Regions from separate parts of the Micromonospora fiedleri genome, predicted to be linked through region 2. Evidence: predicted binding sites of a transcription regulator. Region 2 holds the regulator's gene; each other region holds the start of a gene.
The links. Region 2 encodes HrcA, which represses chaperone genes, less so after heat shock. Its sites were predicted from a motif close to GGTTNGCACNCTCNNNNNGAGNGTGCNAACC; they were not measured.

Region 1: the regulator HrcA is predicted to act here: its motif matches at 1,267-1,297, upstream of groL (chaperonin GroEL).
Region 3: the regulator HrcA is predicted to act here: its motif matches at 3,502-3,532, upstream of groES (co-chaperone GroES).

What each region holds. Positions count from the first base shown of each region.
Region 1 is NZ_JAETXL010000007.1:177,918-185,620, reverse strand. Features, by position in the region: gene JMF97_RS20645 (hypothetical protein) at 242-1,219, shown strand; gene groL (chaperonin GroEL) at 1,495-3,117, shown strand; gene JMF97_RS20635 (hypothetical protein) at 3,185-3,427, opposite strand; partial or broken gene JMF97_RS20630 (GNAT family N-acetyltransferase) at 3,516-4,121, opposite strand; gene JMF97_RS31810 (hypothetical protein) at 4,144-4,275, opposite strand; gene JMF97_RS20625 (S8 family serine peptidase) at 4,402-6,819, opposite strand; gene JMF97_RS20620 (glycerol-3-phosphate dehydrogenase/oxidase) at 6,933-7,703, shown strand, end outside.
Region 2 is NZ_JAETXL010000002.1:789,298-797,000, reverse strand. Features, by position in the region: gene JMF97_RS07615 (hypothetical protein) at 1-780, opposite strand, end outside; gene JMF97_RS07610 (enoyl-CoA hydratase-related protein) at 902-1,690, opposite strand; gene hemW (radical SAM family heme chaperone HemW) at 1,711-2,934, shown strand; gene JMF97_RS31745 (DUF4870 domain-containing protein) at 2,942-3,523, opposite strand; gene hrcA (heat-inducible transcriptional repressor HrcA) at 3,732-4,754, shown strand; gene dnaJ (molecular chaperone DnaJ) at 4,828-5,973, shown strand; gene JMF97_RS07585 (16S rRNA (uracil(1498)-N(3))-methyltransferase) at 5,986-6,720, shown strand; gene JMF97_RS07580 (SDR family NAD(P)-dependent oxidoreductase) at 7,099-7,703, opposite strand, start outside.
Region 3 is NZ_JAETXL010000005.1:484,737-492,439, reverse strand. Features, by position in the region: gene JMF97_RS16355 (sugar ABC transporter substrate-binding protein) at 1-9, opposite strand, end outside; gene ybaK (Cys-tRNA(Pro) deacylase) at 345-824, opposite strand; gene JMF97_RS16345 (THUMP-like domain-containing protein) at 964-2,184, opposite strand; gene JMF97_RS16340 (DUF397 domain-containing protein) at 2,307-2,516, opposite strand; gene JMF97_RS16335 (helix-turn-helix domain-containing protein) at 2,507-3,307, opposite strand; gene groES (co-chaperone GroES) at 3,672-3,980, shown strand; gene groL (chaperonin GroEL) at 4,051-5,694, shown strand; gene JMF97_RS16320 (WhiB family transcriptional regulator) at 5,864-6,247, opposite strand; gene JMF97_RS16315 (helix-turn-helix transcriptional regulator) at 6,503-7,300, shown strand; gene JMF97_RS16310 (DUF5319 domain-containing protein) at 7,384-7,703, opposite strand, start outside.

The DNA.
Region 1 (7,703 bases), on a different contig from region 2:
TGCCTCGCCGCAACGAGACCCGGCCACCGCCGGCCCGCCGTCCCCTCCGCCGCAGGGGTACGGCCCGGCCCCAACGACCCCGCCGGGTGAATACGGCCCGCCCGCTGCCGCACCGCCAGCCGGGCACGGCCAGCCGCCACCCGGGCACGGCCAGCCCCCGGTCGGATACGGCCAGCCAGCCGGCGGGTACGGCCCGCCTGCTGCCCCGCCGCCGGGCGGGTACGGTCCGCCGCCGGGCGGGGTGCCGGGTGGTCCGCCGCCCTGGGCTGGATATCCCCCCTATCCCGGCCAGCCGGTCGGCCATCCTCAACAGTCGGCGCCGGTCTATCCCGGCCAGCCCTTCCACGGCTGGTACGACCCGGCGGCGTACGGGTTCGATCCCGCCGATGCCCTGGTCACTCCGCCGGGTGCGGGTCTCAATGGTTGGTTCAGCCGCTGCTGGGGTGCGGTGCGCCGGGGCTGGAGCCTGCTGCTGCCGATCGTCGTGCTGACCCAGGTGCTGCCGGCGGCGGCGCTGTCGGTGCTCGGGCTGATCTTCGACCCGTCGGCCCGGTGGGAGGCCGAACTCGCCGCCGACTCTGCGGCCCTGCCCGCCAACTTCGGTGTCGACCTGGCGAAGTGGATGGGAGTGCTGGTCGCCGGGAGTCTGATCTTCGGTCTGGTGCAGTGCGTCGGCTGGGCCGCCGGCACGTGGGTGATCGCCCGGCAGGCGGCCGGTGCGCAGGTCAGCCTCGGGGGCGCATTCGGCTACGGCATGCGCCGGGCGTTCGGCCTCTGGGGCTGGACGCTGCTGCTCACCCTGATCGTGCTCCTCGGTTTCTGCCTCTGTTTCCTGCCCGGCGTCTACGCGGGCTTCGCGCTGGCCATGGCCGGCCCGGTCTACCTCTTCGAACGCCGCGACCCGATCGGCCGCTCGCACCGGATGCTGCGCGACCGGCTGGGGCTGCTGCTCGGCCGGGTGGCGTTGACGGTCGGGGTGGTGATCGGCATCGGGTTCGTCGCCGGCCTGGTGGAGGGGTTGGTGCTCGTGCCGTTCGGCACCGCGCCGCTCGAAGCCGTGGACACCGCCGTCGGCGCGGTCCTGGTGATCGTCGGGGCGGCGCTGGTGGGGCTGCCGGCACACCTCGCTCAGCTGGTCGGGCTGGTGGTCACGTACGCCGAACAGCGGGCTCACGAGGCCCCGGTGAACAGCGGGCAACTGGCTGCCGAACTCGGCTGAACCGGGCCATCGTGCTTGCACTCGGCAGGTGAGAGTGCTAAACAAGTCATTGGCACTCGCATAGCGTGAGTGCCAACTGGTCGGGACGGTGGGGCTGCGGCCGCGCTCGTGGCATAACCGCGGGTGAGGCACGTGGCCGGTCGTCGCGGGCTATCCGGCCCGGCCGAGGAGACGTCGTCGTCGCCAGGTGGCGACGTCCCAAGGTGCGTACACCAGACGGTTCATCCGGGGCACACACTCGGGTGGCCCGTGAGTGTCCAGGAGGACAACGCCGTATGGCCAAGATGATCGCGTTCGACGAAGAGGCGCGCCGCGGCCTCGAGCGGGGCATGAACCAGCTCGCCGACGCCGTGAAGGTGACCCTCGGCCCCAAGGGCCGCAACGTGGTGCTCGAGAAGAAGTGGGGTGCCCCCACCATCACCAACGATGGTGTGAGCATCGCCAAGGAGATCGAACTCGAGGACCCGTACGAGAAGATCGGCGCTGAGCTGGTCAAGGAGGTCGCCAAGAAGACCGACGACGTGGCCGGTGACGGCACGACGACGGCGACCGTCCTGGCCCAGGCTCTCGTTCGCGAGGGTCTGCGCAACGTGGCTGCCGGCGCCAACCCGATGGCCCTGAAGCGGGGCATCGAGGCTGCGGTCACGAGCGTCTCGGAGGAGCTGCTCAAGCTCGCCAAGGACGTCGAGACCAAGGAGCAGATCGCCTCCACCGCCTCCATCTCCGCCGGTGACAACACCGTCGGCGAGATCATCGCCGAGGCGATGGACAAGGTCGGCAAGGAAGGCGTCATCACCGTCGAGGAGAGCAACACCTTCGGGCTGGAGCTGGAGCTCACCGAGGGTATGCGCTTCGACAAGGGCTACATCTCGGCCTACTTCATGACCGACCCGGAGCGTATGGAGGCCGTCTTCGACGACCCGTACATCCTGATCGCGAACAGCAAGATCTCCTCGGTCAAGGACCTGCTCCCGATCCTGGAGAAGGTCATGCAGTCGGGCAAGCCGCTGCTGATCATTGCTGAGGACCTGGAGGGCGAGGCCCTGGCCACCCTGGTGGTCAACAAGGTCCGGGGCACCTTCAAGTCGGTCGCCGTCAAGGCGCCGGGCTTCGGTGACCGCCGCAAGGCCATGCTGACCGACATCGCCATCCTCACCGGTGGCCAGGTCATCAGCGAGGAGGTCGGCCTCAAGCTGGACGCCGTCGGCCTCGACATGCTGGGCCGCGCCCGCAAGGTCGTGGTGACCAAGGACGAGACCACCATCGTCGACGGTGCCGGTGACGCCGAGCAGATCCAGGGCCGGGTGAACCAGATCCGGGCCGAGATCGACAAGAGCGACTCCGACTACGACCGGGAGAAGCTGCAGGAGCGCCTGGCCAAGCTGGCCGGCGGTGTTGCGGTGATCAAGGTCGGCGCGGCCACCGAGGTCGAGCTCAAGGAGCGCAAGCACCGCATCGAGGACGCGGTGCGCAACGCCAAGGCCGCCGTCGAGGAGGGCATCGTCCCGGGTGGTGGTGTCGCGCTGGTGCAGGCCGGCAAGACCGCCTTCGACAAGCTGGACCTGACCGGCGACGAGGCGACCGGCGCGCAGATCGTCAAGATCGCGCTGGACGCCCCGCTGCGGCAGATCGCCGTCAACGCCGGCCTTGAGGGCGGCGTCGTGGTCGAGCGGGTTCGCAACCTCGACGCGGGTCACGGCCTCAACGCCGCGACCGGCGAGTACGTCGACCTGCTGGCCGCCGGCATCATCGACCCGGCCAAGGTGACCCGTTCGGCGCTGCAGAACGCCTCGTCGATCGCCGCGCTGTTCCTCACCACCGAGGCCGTGGTGGCGGACAAGCCGGAGAAGACCCCGGCCGCCCCGGCTGGCCCGGGTGGCGGGGACATGGACTTCTGAGTCCAGTTCCAACCTGAAAGGGCGGGCCGCGTCAGCGGTCCGCCCTTTTCCTATCGGGGCAACTTCGCTATCGGGGCAACGGGCGCTGGTTGCGCCGCTTCTGCGCCCGGTCGTACGGCGGACGGTGTGGCACCGGCTCGTCCACCAGGATGAGTGGCTCCTCGGGTGCTTCGGTCGTCCCGGTCATCTCCGCCAGCTGCTCGGCGTCGCCGTAGTCCAGCCGGTTGATCGGCAGTGTGCCCGGCAGGTCGTGGACCGGGGCCCAGCCGGCAGGCAACGCCTCCGAGGCCTGATCGTCGTCCGTGGTCATGGCTGCCTCCTCTATACCGAACGGTAAGGGGCGTCGATGACCCGGGCGGGCGAACGGCGCTATCGGCGGCTATGCGCCTTTCGCCCGGTTATGCCGAGCCGAGGCTCTTGCGATACAGGAAGAACACCCGCTCGATCCGGGCTCCCGCACTGCGTGAGTAGAACGGCACCGGACCGACCCAGCCGATCTGCGCGGCCTCGATCCCGGCGGCCCGCTGGTCGGCCAGGCAGCGCCGCAGCAGGACGCCACCGATGCCGGATCCCTCGGCTGCGGGTGCCGTACCCATCGGCCCGAACCAGCTCGGCCGGGCCGAGCCGTAGGCGGCGAAGCCGAGCAGCCTGCCGTCGCGTTCGGCCAGGTGGCAGCCGGCGTCCGGGCGTCCGAGCGAGCCGGCCAACTCGGCGTCCCAGGAGCCGCCGAAGGTGGTGCGGGCGAAGGCGGCGAGCGCCGGCAGGTCGCCAGGTTCGGCACGGCGTACGGTCACCCCCTGCCCGGCGAGGCGGGTCTCGGCGGCCTCCGTGGAGCGCAGCGCCGGTGACCCGTCGGACGACAGGTCGGCCGTCATGTTCCAGGCCGTACGGTCCTGCGTGTAGCCCAGTGCGAGGGCCAGGCAGACCGCCGGGGTGTACCGGACGTCCACCCCGGGCCAGGCGTAGTGCGGCGGATTCCCGGCGAGCAGCACCTCGACCGCGCCGCCGATCCGGTGTCAGGCGCGCTCATGGTGAGATGCTGATGCCGCTTCGGACGCTCAACGGGTCGTCGACGCTGGACTTGGTGACCACCTGGATCACTCCGCAGCACAGGGCCACGACGAGGGCGGGCACGCCCAGCAGGACCAGCAGCGCCATGCCGCGCCACCGGGCAACCGACGGCGCCAGGGGAGCCCCGGGTGAATGACCGTGCATGAGCCTGCAAGATAGCAGTCCACGGACCTTTTGTGACCCCGTGGCGAGAGTTGCTCACATTGCGTGAGGTCAGCCGCGGGCGGCGCGTACGGCCGCGTACGCGTCTACCAGGCCGGCGCCGATCACGTTGCGGGTACCACCGCAGGCGTCGGTCCGCTCCGCCGAATCGGTACCGGTCGGCACGGCGGTGGCCGTGTCGCGCAGCAGTTGCCGGGTCCGATCGAGGTCGCCGATCAGCTCCGGATCGGCCGACCACATCAGCGCGACCACGCCCGCCACCTGCGGGGTGGCCATGGACGTGCCGTCGAGGGTGGCGTACCCGCCGCCGGGCATCGCGGAGAGCACGTCCGCTCCCGGGGCCATCAGGTCCGGTTTGGCCACCCCGCCGGGCGCCGGGCCCCGGGAGGAGAAGGCGGCGACCTGACGTCGCCGGTCCACCGCGCCGACAGTGAGCACGTCCGGGTACGGCGCGGGCGGGTCCTGTACCGAATCGCAGAGCGGTCCGCTGTTGCCGGCCGCCGCGACGACCAGGATCCCCGCCGCCTCCAGCGCGTCCGTGGCCGGTCGTAGCGCTCCCGGATCGCAGCCCTCGATCGGCGGGCAGCCCCACGAGTTGGTCAGGATCTCCGGTGCCCGGGCCGGCCGGCCGTCGGTGAACGGGTCACCGCCGGGTGGGAAGGGCGCCAGCATGAACTGGAGGCAGTCGAGGTAGGAGGCCGGATTGCCGAGATTGCGGTCGAGGTTGACGCAGCCCACCCAGTTCGCCCCCGGCGCGACGCCGATGCCGCCCCGGCCGACCGCGCTGCCCACCGTGTGGGTGCCGTGCCCGCTGCGGTCGGTCGGCGTACGGGTGCCGTTCCACGGATCGAACCAGGAATCGTCGCCGCCCCGGAAGTTCTCGACAAGCGTCGGATGCCGCCCGTCCACCCCGGAGTCGGAACTGCCCACGGTCACCCCGGCCCCGGTGACGCCCAGCTCGGACCAGACCCGGTCAGCGCCGATCATGGTGATGTTCCAGGGCGGGCCGTCCGGTGCCGGTGCGTCACCGACCGCCGGCGCGGCGGGCGCGGGCAACGGGCGCAACCGCTGGCTGATCAGCACCCGAGCCACCTCGGGCCGGCCGGACAGCCAGGCCCGTACCGCCGGCCCAGCGTCCACCTCGATCGCGTTGACCAGGTAGTACGGCCGGTGGTCCAGTCGCAGCCGGCGCAGGTCGCGACGCAGTTCGGCCTGGGTGCGCTCGGCGGTGGCGACCAGTCGCCGGTAGACCTGCTCGGCACGGGCGTCGCGGCCCGCCTTACCCGTACCGGCCGGCAGGTCGGCGAGATCCGCCTGTTCGCGCAGCAGCACGAAGAGCCGCTCGCCGTGCAGGCCGGGCTGACCGGCCCCGACACCGATCGCGCCGACCGCGACCAGCAGGACCAGCAGGACCAGCGTGGTCAGCCCGGCCAGTGCGGGGCGGGGCGGGCGCGCCGCCGGACGGGCCAGCAGCAGGCCGTACGCGATGGCCAGCACCAGCGCGACGACGAGCCCGGCACCGGTGGCGACCGCCACCCAGAACGGCACGTCCCGGGTGCTGGCGAGCAGCAGGCTGATCTCCTCCGGGTCGGTGAACGCCAGCGGACCGAACACGGTGAGCCCGACCAGCCAGGCGGTGGAGGTGCGGCCTGCGGTCCGGGGGTGTCGGCGGGTCAGCGCGTGCAGCGCGGCCAGCGCGAAGCCCACCGGTGGCAGCGCCACCAGCAGCGGCAACTGGGCACCGGACTGGCCGGTGCCGGCACCGACCAGCAGCAGCACCACCCCCGCGACCAGCCCACCCAGCAGGACCAGTCGAGCCGGCCGGGGCGGCTGGCCACCGGTGAAGTGGCCCCAGAACCGGGCATCGAGCAACGCCGCCGCCAGCGCTCCGACGGCCGCTGCGGCCAGCCCGGCGAGGACGGTTTCCAGCAGACCCCCGAGCGCGCCCAGCCAGACCCAGGGCACCAGCAGGGCCAGCCCGGCGGCCAGCGCCAGCCGGGTCGCCACCGATGGCCGCAGGGCGCGCGGCTGCGCCGGTGCCGGCCACCGGTCGGCCCCGGCCAGCCGGCCCGACACCCACCTGGCGACCAGCGCCAGCAGGGTGGCCGTGACGGCCAGCGCGGCGAGGTACGCCTCGTGGTGCACCGGGGGGATCGCACGCAACAGCCCGAGTACGCCCAACGCGAGCGCCCCGGCCAGCCACGCCCGGCCGGTGCCCCGGATCGACGGCGAGCGGGGCACCAGGGCCAGCGGCAGGGCGGCCGTGCCGATCGCGACGACGGTGAACAGGCTCACCAGCGGCCAGAGCAGCGCCAGCCGATCCAGCGCGGTGATCAACAGCACCTCATCGACCGCCCACCCGCCGGTCTGCGACACGACGGTGACCCCGACCGCCCAGCAGCCGATCAGCACCGTGGCGACGACCGCTCCAGGGCTGCTGGCACTGCCGGATGAGTAGTCCGCCCGCATCCGCACACAGTACGACGCCTGCCGTACCCGGCCGGTGCGCTCGGCGCGAAGGGGGACCGGGTCCGCCCTGGCGGCGAAGGTCGCGGGTACGGCGGGACGGCTACGGTGGAGCGATGCGCGATCCACACGTACTGCGGTCCGTCGCCGGACAACTCTCGTCCTCCCGCCGGGCCGGCGACCTGCGTCGGCTGCGGGCCGAGCGCTTCGACGTGCTGATCATCGGCGGCGGCGTGACCGGTGCGGGCGCGGCCGTCGACGCCGCGTCGCGAGGGCTGAAGGTGGCCCTGGTGGAGGCGCGGGACTTCGCGGCCGGCACCTCCAGCCGGTCCAGCAAGCTGATCCACGGCGGCCTGCGCTACCTGGAACAGTTGGAGTTCAACCTGGTGCACGAGGCGCTGACCGAGCGAGGGCTGCTGGCCACCCGGTTGGCGCCGCACCTGGTCCGCCCGGTGCCGTTCCTGGTGCCGCTGCCCGCCGGTGACGGCGTACGCGGCCTGCCCGCCCGGATCGTTCGGCGGGCCTACTACGGCGCCGGGGTGGCCGCGTACGACGCCTTCGCGGGTCTGTTCGGCGGGGGTCGGGGCATGCCGTTGCACCGGCACCTGAGCCGGGAGGGGGCCCGCCGGATCTTCCCGAGCCTGCGCGCCGACGGGCTGGCCGGTGCGATCCGCTACTACGACGGACAGGTGGACGACGCCCGGCTGGTGGTCACCCTGGCCCGCACCGCCGCGAGCCTGGGGGCGACAGTGGTCAGCAGTGCCCAGGCGGTCGGCCTGATCCGGCAGGCCCGGGAGGTCACCGGGGTGCGGATCCGTGACCTGGAGGCGCCGGCCGCCGAGTTCGAGGTGCAGGCGCGATCGGTGATCGCGGCGACCGGGGTGTGG
Region 2 (7,703 bases):
GGTCCACTCCAGGTCGCCGAAGCGCACCCGTTTCACCCCGTGATCGTTGGCGTGGGCGACCAGCCAGTGCGCGTACCGCCAGCCCTCGAGTTGGTTCGCCGCGGTGACCGTGAGCCCGGTCAGATGCGCCGTGGTCGCCGAGGCGGTCAACCCCCAGTCGAGGTTGAGACCCTGGGTCAGCGCGGTGGCGGCAGCCTCACCCCGCATCGCCGGATCGCCGCCGAAGGTGCAGACCACCGCACCCGTGGCGTGGCCGAGCAGCGCGCGGGTGAGCACCTCCGACTCGTCGGCCCACTTCTCGTACGCCTCCGGGAAGGCGGACCGCTGCACCTTCTGCGCCGCGTCGGTGACCCGCATGTCCTGCCAGCCGCGCACCTTCTTCAGCGCGGCGTAGAACCGGTCGGCCGCGTACCGGGGATCACGGATCTTCTCGGGGGTGCCCCAGCCCTGGCTCGGCCGCTGCTGGAACAGGCCGACCGAGTCGCGGTCACCGCCGGCCAGGTTGCGCAGCCCGGACTCCTGGTAGGCGGTGGCGAGCGCCACCACCACGGCCCGGTCGGGAAGCTCGTGCTGGATGCCGATGGCCGCGATGGTCGCCGCGTTGGCCATCTGATGAGCGTCGAGGGTCACCTTCCCGTCGGCCTGCACCGTGCAGGCCCGGCTGGCCAGCGGCAGCCGTAGTCGCTCTCCCACCTGCCGCATGCCGAGCACGATGCCGATCACGGCGACCAGCACGACGACCAGGAAACCGCCCACGACCACCCGAGTTCGCACCCACACCTCCCGTACGACGTCCGCCGAAAGCGTACGTCCCTCAGCGCCCGGCTTGGGTCGTCCGACCAGTTCCACCGCAAGCGCGCGATCCGCGTCGGGACGGAAGTTCCCCGATAGCGGCCGATCCTCACCTGTCGAGTTCGGCGACCCAGCGCGGCGGACGCTTCTCCCGGAACGCGGTGACCCCCTCGATGCCGTCACCGGACAGGAAGTAGCCGGTGGACAGGGCGCTCAGCTCCGCAAGGTCGGCGCGCAGGTCGGTGGCGGGCGGACGGCGCAACAGTTCCTTCGCCCCGGCCAGCGCCGACGGCGCGCCCCGCACCAGCGAGTCGAGGTAGCGCTGCACCGAGGCGTCCAACTCGTCGGCCGGCACCGCGGCGGTGACCAGACCGATCTGCGCCGCCCGCCGGCCGTCGAAGGTGTCGCCGGTCAGGTACAGCTCGGCCGCCGCCCGGGGGTGCAGCCGGGGCAGCACGGTCGCCGAGATCACCGCCGGGATCACCCCGATGCGTACCTCGGTGAAGGCGAAGGTGGCCTCGGCGGCGCAGATCGCCAGGTCGGCCGCCGCGATCAGGCCCAGACCACCGGCTCGGGCCGGGCCGGCGACCCGGGCCAGCACCGGCTTCGGGCACTGCCAGACCGCCGCGAGCACGTCACCCAGCATCCCCGCGGGCACCGTCCCGCTGGCGTACGCCGCTGCCGTCTCCTTCAGGTCCGCCCCGGAACAGAAGACCGGGCCGGTGTGGTCCAGCACGATCACCCGGACCGTGTCGTCGGCGACCGCGGCGTCCAGCCCGGCCAGCAGTTGGGTCATCAACGGCGTGGAGAGCGCGTTGCGGTTGTGTGGGCTGTCCAGGGTGAGGGTGCTCACCCCGCGGGCCGTGGTGACCCGTACCAGCGCGTCGGGAGAGGTCATGGGAGGGCACACTAGTGGCCATGCCCGGCGTCCTTCCAGCAGGCGAACCCGTCCCGACCGACGGGTCGCTGCCCGCCTCCGCCCGAGCGAGCGTCGGTGACCAGGGCTTCGGCGTGTACGTGCACGTGCCCTTCTGCGCCAGTCGCTGCGGCTACTGCGACTTCAACACCTACACCGCCGAGGAGTTGGGTGGCGGCACCAGCCGGGACAGCTACGCCGACACCGTGCTGGCCGAGTTGGCGCTCGCCGCGCGGGTGCTGGGCGACCGTCCGCCCCGTCGGGTGGAGACCGTCTTCGTCGGCGGTGGGACCCCCACCCTGCTGCCCGCCGACGACCTGGCCCGCATCCTCGACGCCATCGACCGCACCTGGGGACTGGCCGCCGACGCCGAGGTGACCACCGAGGCCAACCCGGAGTCGGTCACCCCTGCCTCCCTCAAGGAGTTGCGGGCCGCCGGCTACACCCGGATCTCGCTGGGCATGCAGTCGGCCGCCCCCGGGGTGCTCGCCGTGCTCGACCGCCGACACAGCGCCGGCCGGGCCACGGCCGCCGCGCTGGAGGCCCGCGACGCCGGGTTCGACCACGTCAACCTGGATCTGATCTACGGGACGCCGGGGGAGCGGCCGGAGGACTTCGCCGCCTCGCTGGACCAGGTCGTGACGGCGGGCGTCGACCACGTCAGCGCGTACGCCCTGATCGTCGAGGACGGCACCCGGCTGGCCGCGCGGATGCGTCGCGGTGAGCTGCCGTACCCGGACGACGACGTCGCCGCGGACCGCTACCTGGCCGCCGAGGCCGCCCTCGACGCGGCCGGTTTCTCCTGGTACGAGGTGTCCAACTGGGCCCGTACGCCATCCGCCCGCTGTCGGCACAACCTGCTCTACTGGACCGGCGGCGACTGGTGGGGCCTCGGGCCGGGGGCGCACAGCCACGTCGGCGGGGTGCGCTGGTGGAACGTCAAACACCCCACGGCGTACGCCCAACGCCTGGCGGCCGGCCGGTCACCCGGCCTGGCCCGGGAGGTGCTGACCGCCGACGAGGCCCGGATGGAGGAGGTCATGCTCCGGCTGCGGCTGGCCGACGGCCTGCCGCTGGACGTCCTCGACGACGCCGGGCGCGCGGCTGCGGCGCGGGCGGTGGCCGACGGCCTGCTGGCCGCTCCCGCCCACGCGGCCGGCCGCGGGGTGCTGACCCTGCGCGGCCGGCTGCTCGCCGACGCCGTGGTGCGTGACCTGCTGCCCTAGCTGCCGATCAGCCCTTTATGAAGGAGTAGCTCATCGGGTACCGGTAGAGGACGCCTTCGTTGGCCTTGACCCCGCCGATGATGCCGAAGATCAACGGCACGAGCCAGACCAGCATCGGGACGAAGAACAGAATGCCGCAGGTGATCGCGGTGAGCACCCAGCTCAGCAGCCCGACGACCGCCCAGGTGAGCTGGAAGTTGAGGGCCGCGACGGCGTGCGCCCGGACGACCGGGGACTGCTGCCCGCGGGTCATGTTCGCGATCAGCGGCGCCACCCAGCCGAGCAGGCCACCACCGACGACCACGCCGAGCGGGCCGCCGAAGTGGGCGATCAGGGCCCACGTCTTGTCTTCGTTGGTGCCGTAGCCACCGCCGGGCGCGCCGTAGCCGCCGGTCGGGTAGCCGACACCGGGCGGCGGGTAACCGCCAGGCGGCGGATAACCACCCGGCGGTGGGTAGCCGGCCGACGGAGGCTGGTCACCGGGCGGCGGGTAGCCGCCGGGCGGGGGATATCCGCCCTGGCCAGACGATCCGGAAACGGGAGCCGTGGGATCGTCGCCGAAACTCGGGGGACGAGGTGGTTCAGTCATGGGGCTCACGGTAGGTGCCAGCGGCAATGGCGCACCATAGCGACACCGGCGAGTGTCAAGTCTCCGATCGGACTGCGGACAACTCCGTTTTCTTGATCATCGCGCTGCCGGGGGCCTCGACGTAGACTGGCACTCGCTACAGTCGAGTGCCAGGGCGTCCGCCGGAGGTGGGTGACGCTCGACACTGACCTGCGACAGGAGGTGGGAGATGGGTCTCGACGACCGCAAGCTCGCCGTACTGCGGGCGATTGTCGAGGACTACGTCGCCACCCAGGAGCCGGTCGGCAGCAAGGCCCTGGTCGAGCGGCACCAGCTCGGTGTCTCGCCGGCCACCGTCAGAAACGACATGGCCGTGCTGGAGGAAGAGGGCTACATCCGGCAGCCGCACACCAGCGCCGGTCGAGTGCCCACCGACCGCGGCTACCGGCTCTTCGTCGACCGGTTGAGCCGGGTCAAGCCGCTCAGCCCGGCCGAACGCCGGGCGATCGAGCGATTCCTGGCCGGCGCGGTCGACCTCGACGACGTGGTGCACCGCACCGTCCGGCTGCTGGCACAGCTGACCCGGCAGGTCGCCGTGGTGCAGTACCCCAGCCTGGCCCGGTCCCGCGTACGGCATCTGGAGCTGGTGCCGATCTCCACCACCCGGCTGATGCTTGTGGTGATAGCCGACACCGGGCGGGTCGAGCAGCGGCTGGTCGAGCTGCCCGCCCCGATCTACGCCGACGACGTGCTGGATCTGCGCCGGACGGTCAACGAGAAGCTGGTCGGCATCCAGTTGTCGGAGACCCCACCGCTGGTGCAGGCCCTCATCGACGAGTGCGTCCCGCACCTGCGTCCCGCCATGACCACCCTGTCCACTGTGTTGCTGGAGACACTTGTCGAGCGGCACGAGGAGCGGATCGCGCTGGCCGGCACCGCCAACCTCGCCCGCGGCGGTCTACTGGACTTCCAGGGTTCCCTACGGCCGATCCTCGAAGCCCTCGAGGAGGAGGTCGTGCTGCTCAAACTCATCGGCGAGGTGGAGCCGAGCACGCTACGGGTACGCATCGGTGACGAGAACGAGATCGACAACCTGCGGGCGGCCTCCGTGGTCAGCACCGGCTACGGCCCGGGCGCGACCATCGTCGGGGGGATGGGCGTGCTGGGGCCGACCCGGATGGACTACCCCGGGACCATCGCCACGGTGAGGGCCGTGGCACGCTACGTGGGCGAGCTGCTGGCCCAGAACTGATCAGTCAGGGCCGACGGTGGGCTGCCGCCGCCGACCGGCGTAACGCGAGACGAACACGAGGACACGGAACGCAGTGGCCAGGGACTACTACGGCATTCTCGGCGTCAGCCGGGGCGCCTCCGATGACGAGATCAAGCGCGCGTACCGCAAGCTCGCGCGGCAATTCCACCCGGACGTGAATCCGGATCCGGAGGCACAGGAGAAGTTCAAGGACATCAACGCCGCGTACGAGGTCCTCTCGGACGATCGGAAACGGCAGATCGTCGACCTCGGTGGCGACCCGTTGGCCCCGGGCGGTGGCGGTGCCGGTGGCCCGGGCGGGCCCGGCGGCGCCGGTCCGTTCGTCGGCTTCCAGGACATCATGGACGCCTTCTTCGGCGGGGCCACCGGTGCCGGCCGGGGACCGCGACCGCGTACCCGACCGGGTGCCGACGCGATCCTGCGGCTGGAACTGGACCTCCAGGAGACCGCCTTCGGGGTGGAGGCGCCGATCACCGTGGACACCGCGGTGCTCTGCACCACCTGCTCCGGTGCGGGTACCGCCGCCGGCACCCACCTGGCGACCTGCGAGGCGTGCGGTGGCCGGGGCGAGGTGCAGTCGGTGCAGCGCACCTTCCTCGGTCAGGTGGTCTCCGCCCGGCCGTGCACCGTCTGCCAGGGCTACGGCACCACCATCCCGCAACCCTGCCCGACCTGCGCCGGTGACGGCCGGGTCCGGACCCGCCGGTCGCTGACCGTCAAGATCCCGGCCGGGGTCGAGGACGGCATGCGGATTCGGCTGGCCCAGCAGGGCGAGGTCGGCCCGGGCGGTGGCACCGCCGGTGACCTCTACGTCGAGATCCACGAGCGCCCGCACGACGTCTTCTCCCGCAAGGGCGACGACCTGCACTGCCGGGTGACCGTGCCGATGACGGCCGCGGCGCTCGGCACCCGGCTGACCATCAAGACGCTCGACAGCGAGGAGCCGGTCGACGTCAAGGCGGGCACGCAACCCGGCAGCACGCTGCGGCTGCGGGCCCGGGGCGTACCCCATCTGCGGGGCACCGGTCGTGGTGACCTCTACGTCCACCTCGACGTGCGTACCCCGACGAAGCTCGACGCCGACCAGGAGCGGATGCTGCGCGACTTCGCCAAGACCCGCGGCGAGGAGGTCGCCGAGCTGACCAAGCAGGGCGGCTTCTTCTCCCGGATGCGCGACGCCTTCAACGGTCACGGCTGACCGGTCCGTCTCGTGTCCGCTCCGCTGTTCCTGGTCGAGTCGCTGCCCACCGCCGACACGATGGTGCTCGACGGCCCCGAGGGGCACCACGCCGCCACCGTGCAACGGCTACGGGTCGGCGAGGAACTGCTGCTCGGCGACGGCCGGGGCGGCACGGCCGCCGCCGTGGTCAGCGCCGTCGGCCGGGGCACCCTCGACATCGAGATCACCAGCCGGGGGTACGTCGACGCGGCGAATCCCCGGCTGGTGGTGGTGCAGGGCATCGCCAAGGGCGACCGGGGTGAACTGGCCGTACAGGCGATGACCGAAGCGGGCGTGGACGAGATCGTCCCCTGGGCGGCCGGCCGGTCGGTCGCGCAGTGGCGAGGGGACCGGGGCGTACGGGCCCGGGACAAGTGGGTGGCCACGGCCCGCGAGGCGGCGAAACAGGCCCGCCGGGCGTGGCTGCCCGTGGTGGCGGGCGCACCGGACGAGCCCACCGCATCGGTGGCCCGACGCATCTCCGGCGCCGCCGCCGGCTACGTCCTGCACGAGGAGGCGACCGACCGGCTCACCACCGTCGAGTTGCCCGACCAGGGCGAGATCGTGCTGGTGGTCGGCCCCGAGGGCGGCATCACCCCGGCCGAACTGGCAACCTTCCAGCAGGCCGGCGCACACCCGGTCCGTCTCGGACCCTCGGTGCTGCGTACCTCCACCGCCGGCGTGGCCGCCCTGGCCGTCCTCGCCACCCGCCTCCTGCGCTGGTAGTGCCATCCGCCGGGTCTCCCGGCTTCCTGGCCGCTCGACTGCCCGGGATCTTTTGCGACCGCCCTGCCCCCGTCGCCAGCCGCCCCGTCCCCTGCCGCCCGCTGCTGGCCGCGTGGCCTCTATGGCTCCTTCCGCGTCACCCGAAGGTCTCTGCCTGGCGCCCTTTGCTCTGCTTCAGCGGACGCAATGGTTTTCGCCGCTGGCTGTTGCGTTGGTTGAAGCAGAGCAAAGGGCACCGGAAGGGCACTGGAAGCCGCACCATCGCCATCACCGGGAAGTCGTCGGAGACCGACTGATCGGTGCGGGATGGCGATGGGCTTCGGTGGTCTGCATGCCGGGGACGGTCGTAGCCGTCCACCAGCCTGGTGGTCTTCTGCGTCAGGTGCGCAGGTAGGAGGCGCCGTTGAGGTCGATGATGGTGCCGGAGGCCCATTCCGCCTCGGGGCTGGCCAGCCAGTGCACGGCGGCGGCGATCTCCTCGGGGCGGGCCACCCGGTCGAACGGGCTCTGTGCCCGGATGGCGTCGCCGCGCGGGGCCTTCAGGTGCTCGTTGGTCATGTCCGTCTCGACGAAGCCGGGCGCGACCGTGGCCACCGCGATGCCGTACGGCGCCAGGGCCACCGCCAACGACTGGGCCATCGCGTTGAGACCGGCCTTGCTCGCGCCGTACGCCGGATTGGTCGGCTCGCCGCGGAACGCGCCGCGCGAGGAGACGTTGACGATTCGCCCACCTCGCGTGCGCATGTGCTGAGCGGCGCACCAGGCGGCGTTGGCCGCCCCGAACAGGTTGGTGTCGCAGACCTCGCGCCAGCGTTGCCGCCACTGCTCGTAGCCGCTGCCGAAGACGGGATGCGGGGGATCGGCCGGCCCGAACACGCCGGCGTTGTTGACGAGCACGTCGAGGCCGTCGAGGCGGTCGGCGGCCTCGTCGACCATCGCCCGTACCGCGTCGGGGTCCGCGAGGTCGGCGCGGACCACCACGT
Region 3 (7,703 bases), on a different contig from region 2:
CTTGCGCATGTGCAGGGTCCTTTCGAGAGTGGGAAGGTGTCGGTGTGTCGATGGTGTTCTTTTGTTGTGCCCGGCAACGTATTCCGCTGCCGGGCGCCGACACAAGGGCGCGGTGGTCGCTAATTTGTTGTCGGCAGTAACAATTCGGCAACGCCCATGAAGCGCTCGTGTCACCGCGGTGGCATCGGCCAGCTGAAATGCCTGGTCAGACGCCCACATCGGCGGACGTGGCAGACGGCAGAGGGTTCACGCCCCCGGCGAACCTTGGCCCCAACGGGCACGGGTTTCGTGGCTGACCCGCACGCCGGGATCCCACCGTTGCGGCGCAACGGTGATGACCGAGGTCAGCCGGTGGCGAGGGGTGCGGTCCGGGCGTCGGTGAGGGCGACCAGATCGGCCGGGGCCAGTTCGACCTGAAGACCGCGCCGGCCCGCCGACACGTACACCGTGTCGTGCTCCAGGGCGGAGTCGTCGAGCACCGTGGGCAGCCGCTTACGCTGCCCCAACGGGCTGATGCCGCCGCGTACGTAGCCGGTGGCGCGTTCGGCCGCACCACGTTCGGCAAGCGTGGCCCGCTTGCCACCGACCGCCGCGGCCAGCGCCTTGAGGTCCAGCTCGCCGGTCACCGGCACGATCGCCACGGTGAGGGCGCCGTCCACCTCGGCGATCAGGGTCTTGAAGACCCGTCCGGGCGGTACGCCGATCGCGGCGGCGACCAACGCGCCGTAGTTCGGCGAGTCCGCCGCGACATCGTAGGGATGGGTGCGATGGGTGATGCGGTGCTTCGTCAGCAGCACCATCGCCGGCGTACCCCGTCCCGTCATGTGCGCCAACCTAGCTGCGCTCCCGGTCTGGAGGCCAGCGGCTTCCTGCGTCGGCCCTGCTCCGGCCCAGCTTTGACCCTGCTTTGGTCCTGCTCGGCGGGTGGGCTTTGGTCCTGCTTCGGCAGGCGGGTGGTGGGGTTCAGGTGACCGGCTGGCAGACCAGCACCGTCGGGGCGGCGGCGACCCGGGTCAGCACCAGGCTCGCCGGCTGGTCGCCGGTCAGGCGCAGGTCGTGCCGGAGCCGTTCGGGTTCCAGCGCCGAGCCACGCTTGAGGATCTCCACCCGGCCGACCCGGCGCTCCCGCAGCAACGCCCGCAGTCGCTTCAGCGAGAACGGCAGCACGTCGGTCACCTCCAGGCAGCGGGCGTACGGCGTCGGCGTCGGCGCGTCGGCGTAGAGGTAGGCGATGCTCGGGTCGGCCAGCGAGGCATCCAGGTCGGCGGCGAGTTCGGCGATCAGGTGGGCGCGGACCACCGCCGGGTCCGGGTCGTACACGAAGCGGCGTACCGGCCCGACCGGTGCCTCCTGCCGCCCCGAGCCGACGAGTTGGTTCTCGACGGGGTGAGCAGGGTGCCCGTCGGCGGCGTCGACCGGCCCGTCCTTCAGTACGGTTGCGCGGCGGGGGGTTTCGGCGAGCGGGCCGCACCAGAGCGCCGCCTCGACCAGGTTGCCGTCGACGCTTACCCACTCGGCCTCGGCGCCAGCGGGAATGAGAGCGTGGTCGAGACCGGGGGCGACCTTCACCACCGTCCGGGGCACCCGTTGCGCGAGCCCGGTGACGAAGTCCCACGGCGGCGAGTACGAGTTCGGGTCGAAGATGCGGCGTCCGGTCCCGGCCCGGCGGCGGGCCGGGTCGCAGAAGACCGCCTCGACCCGGGTCACGTCGAACGCCGTCGCGTCCCCGCACTCGACGGTGAAAAGCTCGGCCAGCCCGGCTGCCTGCGCGTTCGCCTCGGCCAACGCGGCGGTGAACGGGTCGGCCTCCACGCCGTACACCCGGATGCCGGCCTGGGCGGCGGCGAGCGCGTCGGCCCCCAACCCGCACCCCAGGTCGGCCAGGCTGGTCACCCCGGCCTTGCGCAGCCGGTGCGCACGGCGTCGCGCGACCACCCCTCGGGTCGCCTGTTCCAGGCCGGGCCGGGTGAAGAACATGCCGCTCGCCGCCGGCCCGAACTTGCCCGCCGCCCGGCGGCGCAACTCCGCCTGAGTCAGCGCCGCCGCCGCCAACCCGGCGGGGATCCCGGCCGAGCGCAGCGCCGCCGCCGCGGCCAGCGGGTCACCGCCCGCCACCCGGGCCGCCGCCGCGAGCGCGCCCGACCCCTCGGGCGTACGCAACGCCGCAAGCTGCTCCAGATCCACCCACCCATTGTCCCGACCCACCGACCACCCCATCCGCCCGGCCAGGTGTGATCGACACGGTTACGCCGGAATGGCGGTGTTCCTGCGCGTGGATTACCGCTACTTCGGCGTAACGGTGTCGATCATGCGCCTGACGCCCGGGATCGGGCGGGATGGTGGGAGGTGATGAAGGCGCGCCAACTGGCGGGGGTGAAGGCGAGCGCCGGGCCGGTCGGGTCCTTGCTGTCGCGTACGGCGACCAGGTCGGGCAGGTTGTCGGCGACCTCGACACAGGCACCGCCGTTGGCGTTGCTGCGGGAGGACTTGCGCCAGGTGGCACGGGTCAGGTCCATGACTTCGCCACTTCCTCGATCAGGCGGGCGGTCTGCCGGCGCGGCAGCGCCTCACCAGCCACAGTCTCCCAGCGCCGCCCCAGGGCGGCAAGGTCGTTCGGGCTGTCCACGGTGTGCCCGCGCAGTTGGTTGTCCAGGTGGGCCACCTTGGTGCCGTCAGCGAGCCGGGCCAGCACGAAGGGACCATGAAGCCCGATGTACCAGGGAGTCGCGGCCGGAATGATCCGCACCTGGACGAATGGCCGGTCGGCAAGGGCACGCAGGTGCTCACATTGCTCGACCATGGTCGCCCGGTCGCCGACCTGCCGACGCAGCGCCAGCTCGTCCAGGATCGCGATGAGCTGCGGCGGCTCGTCGCGACTGAGGACCTGCTGCCGGGCCATCCGGGCCAGCACCCGCTTCTCGACCTGCTCGTTGGTCAGCGGCGGCCCGGCACGCAGCATCGCTCGCGCGTACGCCTCGGTCTGGAGCAGACCCGGCACCACCGCCGGGTCGTACCAGCGCAGCGAGACGGCCTCCCGCTCGATCTCGCCCCATGGTCGGAACCAGTCCGGCTCGGCGTGCAGGCGGATCAGCTCCAGCATCCCGACGAAGAGGCCACCGGTCTCCAACACCTTGTCGAACCGGGCCAGGTAGTCGGCGCTGAGCTGGTTCTGCCCGGTCTCGATCGCGCTGATCGACGACGGCGCGTAGTTGATCATCCTGCTCAGGTCCTCCTGGCTGAGCCCGCGGGTCTTGCGGGCCCGGCGCAGCTGATCGCGGAGAAACCCCAGGGTTGGTACGTCGACCATGCCGTCTCCCTCCGTGATGTCTTCGTGCCGCAACGTAGGGAATCGGGCGGCCGGGCGGAAGACAGGGCCGGCATGTTGCGGTAACCCCTGGCGCGGGAGTGGAGAAGGGCTGGCGCGGGTGTCGGAAAGGTGGCGACACGAAGGGGGAGCGTTGGCACTCTCCTTGACGGAGTGCTAGCCGAGGAATAACCTGCGATTAGCACTCTCACCCTGAGGGTGCCAACGCTCGGGCCCTCGTGCCCGGGAGTTGAACGCCAGGCGGACCGGCACCCGCGACGACGGCCCCGCCCGGTGGCATGTGGCAAATTGACGTTGGTCGGCACGCCGGCCAGCAACGAAACCAGTACCCCAGGAGGGTATGCCCGTGACTACCGCGACCAAGGTTGCGATCAAGCCGCTCGAGGACCGGATCCTGGTCCAGGCGAACGAGGCTGAGACCACCACTGCGTCGGGCATCGTGATTCCCGACACCGCCAAGGAGAAGCCGCAGGAGGGCACCGTCCTCGCTGTCGGCCCGGGTCGTTTCGACGACGACGGTGACCGGATCCCGATGGACGTCAAGGTCGGGGACACCGTCCTCTACTCGAAGTACGGCGGCACCGAGGTCAAGTACGCCGGCGAGGAGTACCTGGTGCTCTCCGCCCGCGACGTCCTCGCGATCATCGAGAAGTAAGCAACCGATCAGTGTCGTTGCCCCGGTCCGGCTCGCCGGGCCGGGGCAACGTCGCTTCGAAGGGACATACATGGCGAAGATCCTGAGCTTCTCGGATGACGCCCGGCACCAGCTGGAGCACGGTGTCAACGCGCTCGCGAACGCGGTCAAGGTCACGCTCGGGCCGCGCGGGCGCAACGTCGTCCTGGACAAGAAATTCGGTGCGCCGACGATCACCAACGATGGTGTGACCATCGCCAAGGAGATCGAGCTCACCAACCCGTACGAGAACCTCGGCGCGCAGCTGGTCAAGGAGGTGGCGACCAAGACCAACGACGTCGCCGGCGACGGGACCACCACCGCGACCGTGCTGGCCCAGGCGATGGTCCGCGAGGGCCTGCGCAACGTGACCGCGGGCGCCAACCCGGCGGGTCTCAAGCGGGGCATCGACGCCGCCGCGGCCAAGGTCTCCGAGGCGCTGCTCGGCAAGGCCGTCGAGGTCTCCGACAAGAAGTCCGTCGCGCACGTGGCGACGATCTCGGCGCAGGACTCCACCATCGGTGAGCTGATCGCCGAGGCGATGGAGCGGGTCGGCCGCGACGGTGTGATCACCGTCGAGGAGGGCTCTGCGCTGCAGACCGAACTGGACGTCACCGAGGGCCTCCAGTTCGACAAGGGCTTCATCTCGCCGAACTTCGTCACCGACGTGGAGGCGCAGGAGTCGGTCCTGGAGGACGCGTACATCCTGATCACCACGCAGAAGATCTCGGCGATCGAGGAGCTGCTGCCGCTGCTGGAGAAGGTCCTCCAGGACAACAAGCCGCTGCTGATCATCGCCGAGGACGTCGAGGGTCAGGCGCTGTCCACCCTGGTGGTCAACTCGATCCGCAAGACCCTCAAGGTCTGCGCGGTCAAGGCGCCCGGCTTCGGTGACCGCCGCAAGGCGATGCTCCAGGACATGGCGATCCTGACCGGTGCCGAGCTGGTCGCGCCCGAGCTGGGCTACAAGCTTGACCAGGTCGGCCTGGAGGTGCTCGGCACCGCCCGGCGCATCGTGGTCGACAAGGAGAACACCACCATCGTCGACGGTGGTGGCCAGGCCAGCGAGGTCGCCGACCGGGTCGCTCAGATCCGCAAGGAGATCGAGGCTTCGGACTCCGACTGGGACCGGGAGAAGCTGGCCGAGCGGCTGGCCAAGCTCTCCGGTGGCATCGCCGTGGTCAAGGTCGGCGCGGCCACCGAGGTCGAGATGAAGGAGCGCAAGCACCGCATCGAGGACGCCATCGCCGCGACCAAGGCCGCGGTCGAGGAGGGTACGGTGCCCGGCGGTGGCGCCGCCCTGGCCCAGATCCTGTCGGTGCTCGACGACGACCTCGGCTTCACCGGTGACGAGAAGGTCGGCGTGTCGATCGTGCGCAAGGCGCTGGTCGAGCCGCTGCGCTGGATCGCCCAGAACGCCGGGCACGACGGGTACGTCGTGGTGCAGAAGGTCACCGAGGGCAAGTGGGGCCACGGCCTCGACGCCGCCATCGGCGACTACGTGGACCTGGCCGCGTCCGGCATCATCGACCCGGTGAAGGTGACCCGTAACGCGGTCACCAACGCCGCGTCCATCGCCGGCCTGCTGCTCACCACCGAGAGCCTCGTGGTGGAGAAGCCCAAGGAGCCGGAGGCCGCCGCAGCTGGTCACGGCCACGGCCACGGTCACAGCCACCAGCACGGCCCGGGCTTCTGAGTCGTCCGCGACACGGTACGGCGGGTGCGCCGCTCCCCCGGAGCACCCGCCGTACCGCGTGACGGCTGTCAGCTGCCGGTACCTCCCGCCAGGCGACCTCGGGGTCGAGCCGGACAGCACGCTGCCGCGCCCTTTGTGCAGGGCGCGGCAGCGGTGGTTTATGGGTGGGTCAGGCGACGTTGCGTTGGGTGGGGACGGTCGACCGGTGGCTGCTGCCCAGCCGGGCCTCCAGGCGGGCGACGTCCACCCGGGTCTGTCGGCGGTCGGCGAGATCCTCCCAGCCGACCGCGAGCAGCCGCAGCCGCTCGGATTCGCTGAAGCCGCCCCAGACCCCGTACGGCTCCCGCACGGTCAGGGCGTGCGCGGCGCACTCGGCCCGTACCGGGCAGGCGCGGCAGACGGCCTTGGCACCCGATTCGCGGCGCAGCCGCGACGAGCCCCGCTCGCCGTCCGGGTGGAAGAACTGTGCGCTGTCGCGGCCCCGGCAGGCACCGAGGCGCTGCCAGTCCCAGAGGTCGACGATGGGTCCGGGCAGTCTACGTACGTTCGACATCAGCACCCCTCCTCTCGCGCGGCACCGCGAGATGCTTGTTGGCCGGCTGTCCGGGCGGCGGGCCGCGCAGGGCACCGTTCCCGGCCTTGAGCCCCCGGTACCCCGACCGCTCTCGGCTCACACGTCTTGTGATCCAAAAGCTGTGGGCGACTTGGGGCAAATGACCTATCTGTCGGAAAACTTGGGAGGATTGCCCGGAAGTTCCTCCCGAGGCTGCCCGGTCATGGTCTGCTCGTCTGCGGAGAGGAGATCGTTGTGCGTACCGTTCTTGTGTGCGTTCGGACGCCGCTCGCTGCACAGCATTTGACTTCCGCAGCGGCGCGGCTGGGATTGTCCGGTGCTGTCCGGACGGCCGTCTCCGACCCCGAGGTGATGCTGCGACTGGCCGAGCGTCCCGCCGACGTGGTGCTCGCCGACACCGCCCTCACCCGCCCCGACAGTGCCGGGTTCGTCCGGCGGGTACTGGCACGCGCGCCGCAGGCCGCGGTGCTGCTGCTCGGCATGGAGGAGTCCGAGGCGGCGGCGGCGACGATCCATGCCGGGGCGCGTGGGCTGATCCAGGGCATCGACCATGACCTGACCAGCGCGGTCGCCAAGGCGCTGCTGCTGCTGGCCGCACCGGGCCGGGCCAACCGACACCGGATCGCCGACCCGGCGCGGGACACCGCGGCGGTGGGCGGCCAGCGGCCGGCACCCAACGGTCGGCCCACCGGCGACAGCTCCCCGACCTGGACGGCAACGGACGCGGCGGGCAGCCCCGCGATGGTGCCGGTGCAGCGCGGCGAGGATCCGGCCGAGCCGGACGCCGAGGAGGAGAAGGGCGCCGCCGCCAGGCCGCCCCGCGCCGACCGGTCCACGATCGGGCTCACCGAACGCGAGTTGCAGGTGCTGCTCGGCATGGCCGAGGGCAAGAGCAACGCCGAGATCGGCCGTGAGTTGTTCGTCTCCGAGGACACCGTGAAGACCCACGCCCGACGGCTGTTCCGCAAGCTGGGCGCCCGGGACCGGGCGCACGCGGTGGCCGCCGGATTCCGTGCCGGCCTGGTCGCCTGACGGCCGTAGACCGACCCCACCGGGGCGAGTCCGCTGTGGGTGATCGGTCGTGCTCTGCTGATGCCGTCACCCGGGCGTACGGGTCAGTCCCGGGAGGCGGCCTCGTCCTCGCTGTCCTCGGTGCCCTCGCTGAGGGTGTCGTGCACGCCGTCGGCGTAGCCGCGCGCGTAGTCCCAGGTGACGTAGTGGTCCGGGTCCGGATCGAAGGCCGGCTCGTGCACCCGGGGGCGCCCGGAGCTGAGCAGGTGCCGCAGGTTGCCCCGGAGCAGGTCCCAGTCGAAGTAGTGCGGCTCCCGGCAGTCCTCGCACTCGATGACGAGCCCGCGTACGCCGATCGGCGCGAGCAGCGCCTGGTAGATCTCCAGGTCGGCGAGATCCTCCAGCACGTCCTGGCGTTCGACGT